2 regions of the Ventrimonas faecis genome follow, and region 2 is predicted to be linked to the other one. Evidence: a T-box and tRNA genes for the amino acid it is inferred to sense, from the RefSeq annotation. Region 2 holds a T-box; the other holds one or more tRNA genes.
What was found. A T-box is a leader RNA that pairs with one kind of tRNA and senses whether it is charged. The one in region 2 lies ahead of leuS (leucine--tRNA ligase), so its partner is inferred to be a tRNA-Leu.

Region 1: it has a tRNA-Leu gene. The T-box ahead of leuS (leucine--tRNA ligase) is inferred to sense a tRNA for this amino acid. The anticodon was not compared.

What each region holds. Positions count from the first base shown of each region.
Region 1 covers NZ_JBBMFJ010000020.1:10,782-14,192, reverse strand. The annotation lists gene WMO41_RS10110 (glycoside hydrolase family 13 protein) at 1-902, shown strand, start outside; tRNA gene WMO41_RS10105 (tRNA-Tyr) at 1,047-1,128, shown strand; tRNA gene WMO41_RS10100 (tRNA-Leu) at 1,146-1,231, shown strand; tRNA gene WMO41_RS10095 (tRNA-Phe) at 1,268-1,340, shown strand; tRNA gene WMO41_RS10090 (tRNA-Gly) at 1,466-1,538, shown strand; gene WMO41_RS10085 (leucine-rich repeat protein) at 1,702-2,832, shown strand; gene WMO41_RS10080 (VWA-like domain-containing protein) at 2,852-3,411, shown strand, end outside.
Region 2 covers NZ_JBBMFJ010000021.1:55,490-58,900, forward strand. The annotation lists gene leuS (leucine--tRNA ligase) at 1-1,503, opposite strand, end outside; T-box leader at 1,565-1,805, opposite strand; gene dapF (diaminopimelate epimerase) at 1,861-2,685, opposite strand; gene WMO41_RS10640 (ANTAR domain-containing response regulator) at 2,751-3,293, opposite strand; gene glnA (type I glutamate--ammonia ligase) at 3,345-3,411, opposite strand, start outside.

The sequences.
Region 1 (3,411 bases), on a different contig from region 2:
GCCACAGCAGCGAGTATAACCACAAATTCTGGCAGGAGTTCCGGAAACACGTAAAGGAAGCCAATCCGGAAGCTATCATTCTGGCGGAGCATTACGGAGATCCCAGCAGCTGGCTGGCGGGAGACCAGTGGGATACGGTCATGAACTACGACGCATTCATGGAGCCGTTAACCTGGTTTCTGACCGGAATGGAGAAGCACAGTGACGAATACAACGGAGCCCTTTACGGCGATGGCGTGAGCTTCTTCCGCTCCATGTATTACCATATGAGCCGCATGCAGACCCAGTCGGTTCTGGTGGCCATGAACCAGCTTTCTAACCATGACCATAGCCGTTTCCTGACCCGTACCAACCAGATTGTGGGACGTTTGGCCAGTGCCGGGGCAAAGATGGCTGAGTTTGGCATCAATTACGGAACGTTCCGGGAAGCCATTATGGTGCAGATGACCTGGCCGGGCGCGCCGACTCTGTATTACGGAGATGAAGCCGGTGTCTGCGGCTGGACGGATCCGGACAACCGCCGGACTTATCCGTGGGGGTCCGAGGACTTTGAACTGATCGAATATCACCGCTACCTCATTGACCTGCACAAGAAGCTTCCGGCCCTGCGCCGCGGCTCCTTAAAGCAGCTGCAGGCCGACCGCCAGCTGATCGTCTACGGCCGCATGAGCGGAGAGAACAAGTGCGCGGTCATCATCAACAACCGCGGCGAGGGACGAAGCGTCAGTGTCCCGGTGTGGGAGCTTGGCATCACAGATGAGGATGTGATTACCCGGATGATGCTGTCTGATGAGAAAGGATACAACGCAGGCCGCATTGATTATCATGCGGACCATGGCTGTCTGACGCTGGATGTACCGGCGCACAGTGGTGTGCTGTTATCGAGTGGGGCGCTGGTGTAAATTATGTAAAAAAAGACCTTCGCGGGTGCAATGCCATGCGAAGGTCTTTTGTCTTTCCAAAATAAAAATTCGAAACACGGAAAAAACTGCTTGCTTTTTGGCAGTCCGTATGATAATATAATTTTTGCTTGTTGAAGCTAGTATGGATGGGTTCCCGAGTGGCCAAAGGGGGCAGACTGTAAATCTGTTAGCTGTGCTTTCGGTGGTTCGAATCCACCTCCATCCACTTCCTGAAAAGGATATGCCGCAGTGGCGGAACTGGCAGACGCACAGGACTTAAAATCCTGCGGGACTAATCTCCCGTGCCGGTTCGATTCCGGCCTGCGGCATTTAGATTTCAGGTATTTACAGTTACGATGAGACAGGCCTTGGTAGCTCAGTTGGTAGAGCAGAGGACTGAAAATCCTCGTGTCACTGGTTCGATTCCGGTCCAAGGCACTTGGATATGACAATTGTTCTTATTCATCGGTTTTTCATGAATTTCAAAAAACTTTAAAAAGTGCTTGCAATTTGGAAAGACTTGTGGTAAGATATGAAATGTCCAAAGGACAGCAATTAAATATGCGCGAGTGGCTCAGTTGGTGGAGTACGACCTTGCCAAGGTCGGGGTCGCGGGTTCGAGTCCCGTCTCGCGCTCTCAAAACAAGAAAAAGGATATCCGAAATGGATATCCTTTTTTCGTGCGTTCAAGCTTCCTGATGTCTCCATTATAAGAGTAATGTAAAAAAGAAACAAGGCTTTACTTTTGGGTGAAAGTTTTTTAATATAATTAAGGAAATCATATAACAGAGGCATAGCCATGAAGTTTATTTATACAAGGATCAAAGATGAGATTCGCATTGATCAGATAGAGGACCCGGAGGCGGTCATTTATGTGCCGGAACAGTTTGAGGACTGTCCGGTGACGGAGCTTGGATCCTATGTGCTGGCGCACAGTGCGGTGGAGGAGATTCACCTTCCGCCCTATGTGAGAAAAATCGGCGCATATGGGTTTTATGAGTGTGAGCAGTTGAAACGGATTTACTGCTACAGCCGGGTGTTAGATCTTGGTGCCGGTTTGTTTGCGGGGGTTCCGGCCGCGGAGTATCTGGATATTACAGAGTTTCCGGGGGAGCGCTCCTGCTTAAAGGAGATGCTGGCGGAGCTTCGCCAGACCTTGCGGGTGCAGCTTCATCCGATGCCGGCTGCAGCGCCAGAAGAAGCAGCAGTGGTTTTGGAGCATGTGGCAGAGAAAAAAGAAGCGCCGGTTTCCGGACAGGCGGCAGGCGAAATGGAAGCGCGTCTGATTTTTCCGGAATACTATGAGGATTCCGTGGAGAATACTCCGGCGCGCATTGTCAGCATTGAGACTCACGGCTGCGGACACCGATACCGTTACTGTTTTGCGGGACGTGTGTTTCAGTACCGCGAGTACGATGAACTTTTCCCACATGTTCAGGTGCAGGAGAAGGAAGAACTGGTGACGGAGCTGGCGCTGGGGCGCCTTCTGTATCCGCGGGAACTGTCGGAGAAGTACCGGGAGCATTACCTGGAGTATGTGAGGGAACACTGGAAAACAGCCGGAAAGCTGTTGATCCAGGCAGACCGGATGCAGCGAAACCGGGTGAGCAATCTGGAGCCGGGAAAGCTGCCGTGGCTGGTGGATGAGGTGCTGGAGCAGACCAGCACGAATCTTGCAGACCAGCTTGGCGAGCTGACAGGGCTTGCCCAGGAGGCGGGGGATACCGAAATGGTAAGCTGGCTCATGGAGCGGCGGTACCGCCTTCGGACTGCAGGTGCGCTTCAGAACATCGGCGGGACACAGACTGCTGAGGCAGTACTGCCTGCGGATGCTGTTCAGGGTACGGACAGAAGCCGGTTCGCATCTGGCAATCCGGAAATACCAGGGGAGTCACAGCGGCCGAAACGCAAACGCCGCTTCGAATTATAAAAGGAGAATGCAGACAGAGATGATCGATCCAACCAGACACAGACAGCTGGAAGAATTAAATATGGTAGAACTCTGCACCCGGATCTTCCGGAATTCCAGAAATGAGCTGTATCTGAACATGCGCTATCTGGATCTTTCCTTAAGCTCCCTTGGCTTTGAGGCAGATCCGAACTGCCGCGGTGTGGGGACAGACGGGTTTGTGATCTATTATCATCCGGACTATGTCTGCGACCTGTATCAGCGGGGGCGGGTGCATGTGAACCGGGCGTATCTGCATATGGTGCTGCACTGTCTGTTCTGTCACATGGATACTCGCGGAAAGCGGGAGACGGATCTGTGGAATCTGGCCTGCGACATTGCGGTGGAATCCATTCTGGATGATATGTATGTAAAATGTATCCGTGTGGCGCCGACACCGTTTCGCCGGGATTGGTATGGACGGCTGCGCGGAAAGCTGACGGTGTTAAACGCTGAGGGTGTGTACCGCGTGTTAAAAGAGGAAAATCTGGAACTGCGGCGGCTGGAACGCCTGGCGGCAGAGTTTCTGGTGGATGACCACAGTTACTGGGAACTGCCGGA
Region 2 (3,411 bases):
AGAAGAACCTGCCCACTGCGGCATGGTGTTGGTCTCTCTCTTAGCCGGGCCGCCGCACTGCGGGCACTTGCAGTTCACCCACTCATCGATAGCAGCTAACGGTGACTCACCGGTACCGGTCGGCTGGTAGCTCTCAACCTCCGGAAGTCTTAACGGAAGTTCTTCCTCCGGAACCGCTACATTGCCGCACTTCGGGCAGTGAACGATCGGGATCGGCTCGCCCCAGTAACGCTGTCTGGAGAATACCCAGTCACGCAGCTTATAGTTGACGGTCTTCTTACCAAAGCCCATCTTTTCGATCATAGCCGGAGCTTCTTTCTTTAATACGGAAGACTCCATGCCATTCCACTCGCCGGAGTTGATCATGGTACCGGAAGCCTCGGTATAAGCCTCGGTCATGTTCTCGATCTCCTTGCCATCTTTTGCGATAACCTGGATGATCGGAATATTGAACTTCTTTGCGAACTCAAAATCACGGTCGTCGTGGGCCGGTACACACATGATTGCGCCGGTACCGTAATCTGCCAGTACATAGTCAGACAGCCAGATCGGAACCTTTGCGCCGTTTAACGGGTTGATGGCATAGCTTCCGGTGAATACGCCGGTCTTCTCCTTATCCTGCATACGGTCTACGTTGGAACGCATGGAGGAATCGAAGATGTATTTCTCAACAGCCTCTCTGGTCTCGTCGGTAGCCAGACTCTTTGCCATAGCATGCTCCGGAGCCAGTACCATGAAGGTTGCGCCGTGCAGGGTATCTGGGCGGGTGGTGTAAACGGTAATCTTTTCGTCTCTTCCCTCAACCTGGAAATTAACCTCAGCACCGTAGGATTTGCCGATCCACTCGCTCTGCATCTTCTTAACCTTCTCCGGCCAGTCCAGTTTGTCCAGGTCGTTTAAGAGACGGTCAGCGTAAGCGGTGATCTTTAACATCCACTGACGCAGGTTCTTCTTGGTAACCGGGGAACCGCAGCGCTCGCAGCAGCCGTTAACAACTTCCTCGTTGGCCAGACCGGTCTTGCAGGACGGACACCAGTTGATCGGGAACTCCTTCTCGTAAGCCAGGCCTTTCTTGAACATCTGTACAAAGATCCACTGGGTCCATTTGTAGAACTCCGGATCGGTGGTGTTTACTTCCATATCCCAGTCATAGATGGCTGCGATCTCGTTGATCTGACGCTTGATGTTCCTGATGTTCTCAGCGGTGGATTTTGCCGGATGAACCCCCATCTTGATTGCGTAGTTCTCTGCCGGAAGGCCGAATGCGTCCCAACCCATCGGGTGGATGACATAATGACCCTTTAACATCTGGTAACGGCTCCATACATCAGAGATAACGTAGCCTCTCCAGTGACCTACATGAAGTCCGCTGCCGGACGGATACGGGAACATATCCAGGCAGTAGTATTTCGGCTTTTTGCCGTCATTGACATTGATCGGGTTCTTCTCCCAGTTTTCACGCCATTTCTTTTCAATGGCGCTATGGTTGTAACTTGCCATGATTCTTCCTCCTGATTGCAATTTAAGGAATAAAAGGAATAAAAAAACCTGCATCTCTGAAATTGTCAGAGACGCAGGATATTCTTTCACTTCTTGATCCTTACGCGGTACCACTCTGCTTCATGCTTTCGCATGCGCTTGATTCCGATAACGGCGGATGTCCGTCCCGGCCTACTTAGTGCTTTTAAAGCATGTTCGGCGGGCTGCTCCAAGACCAGTTTCTGCGCACGTTGTTACTGTCTTGCACCTTCCGGCAGCTCTCTGAAAACTCAGTTACGCATACTTTTTCTCTTCTTCGCATTTACGCTAGTACCTAATTTAACATAATTGGAAATCTGTGTCAAGGGGTGGATTGGGGATTTACACTTCTCTTCCATTGTACTGTGTCAGGTCGATCTCGCCGGAAAATACTTCTACAGCCGGACCGGTCATGTAAACATGACCGCTTTCCCGGTCCCAGGTAATCTCCAGGTTTCCGCCAATGAGCTGTACCTCCACGGTATCGTCCACCAGCCCCAGCATCATGCTGGCCACGGCACTGGCCGTCGCTCCGGTTCCGCAGGCCCAGGTTTCCCCGCTGCCCCGCTCCCACACGCGCATCTGCAGGTGTTTCCGGTCAATCACGCGAATGAACTCGCTGTTGACGCGGTCCGGGAAACGCTCATGCATCTCGAAAGCCGGGCCGATTTTCTCCAGATCCAGGCCGTCTACATTATCCACATAGTAAACCGCATGAGGATTTCCTACATCGATTCCGGTAAACTCCAGAGTTTTTCCCTCCACCTGGATCTTTTCCGGCAGCTCACTGGTCAGCTGCGGCACGCCCATATCTACCTTTACGGTCTTCACCTTTCCGTCTTCCACCTGCATATCCAGATACTTGATTCCGCCAAGGGTTTCTACCGAAATCTGTGGTTTGTCCACAATGCCGTGGTCATAGGCGTACTTACCTACACAGCGGATGCCGTTGCCGCACATGCTGCCCTCGCTGCCGTCCTCGTTGAACATCCGCATGCGGCAGTCTGCCACATCGGACGGACAGATGAGAATAAGGCCGTCTGAACCAATGCCGAAATGGCGCTCACTCACAAGCTTTGCCACTCTGGCCGGATCCTCCACGTTTTCCTCAAAACAGTTGACATAGACGTAATCATTTCCAATTCCCTGCATTTTTGTAAATTTCATAAACCTCTCCATTCCTGTCCTGTTCTCGTGACCTGCGTCACTCATTATTTTCTCATACCTTCGCCCTACATCAGACTGATGACCATCTGGGCTGTCTCGTACATATTGGTTCCGCTGTCCATGCTGCACTTCTGTATGTACCGGTGCGCTTCCTCCTCGGTCATGCTGTTGCGCTCCATAAGAAGTGCCTTCGCCTTGTCAATCACGGTGCGCTGTTTCTCATCGCGCTGCTTTGGCTGCTGGCGCAGTTTTTTTCTGCGTCTTGCCTGGGTCTGCACGATCATCTCCAGGGTTCCCACCAGGTCATGGACTTTTAACGGCATGGGCAGACACACCACATCCTGCGGCGCATCCGCAGACCATTTATTCGGGGACGCGATCATCAGCATTGCTGATTCCGCATTCATGCAGTCACGCAGTTCCGAGTACAGCATGTCTGTCAGGCGGTAGCCGCACACTACAATCCCACAGTTTAACTCTTCCATCTGGGACAGGACCTGCGCTCCGGATGTGCAGACAGCGATTACCTCAAACCCGTTTCTCATCAGTATGTTTTTTATGCTTTTTGCGTCTTCCGGCTTGGAAAATGCCACAATGATGTTTGCCAAAACGCTCACCTCCGGGGGGTTGATGTCAGGTGACTGTGGAAAACCACTCCACTAGAACTTATACAGATACTCCTGCACTTCCCAGTCGGTTACTTCCGCGCGGAACTTCTTCCACTCT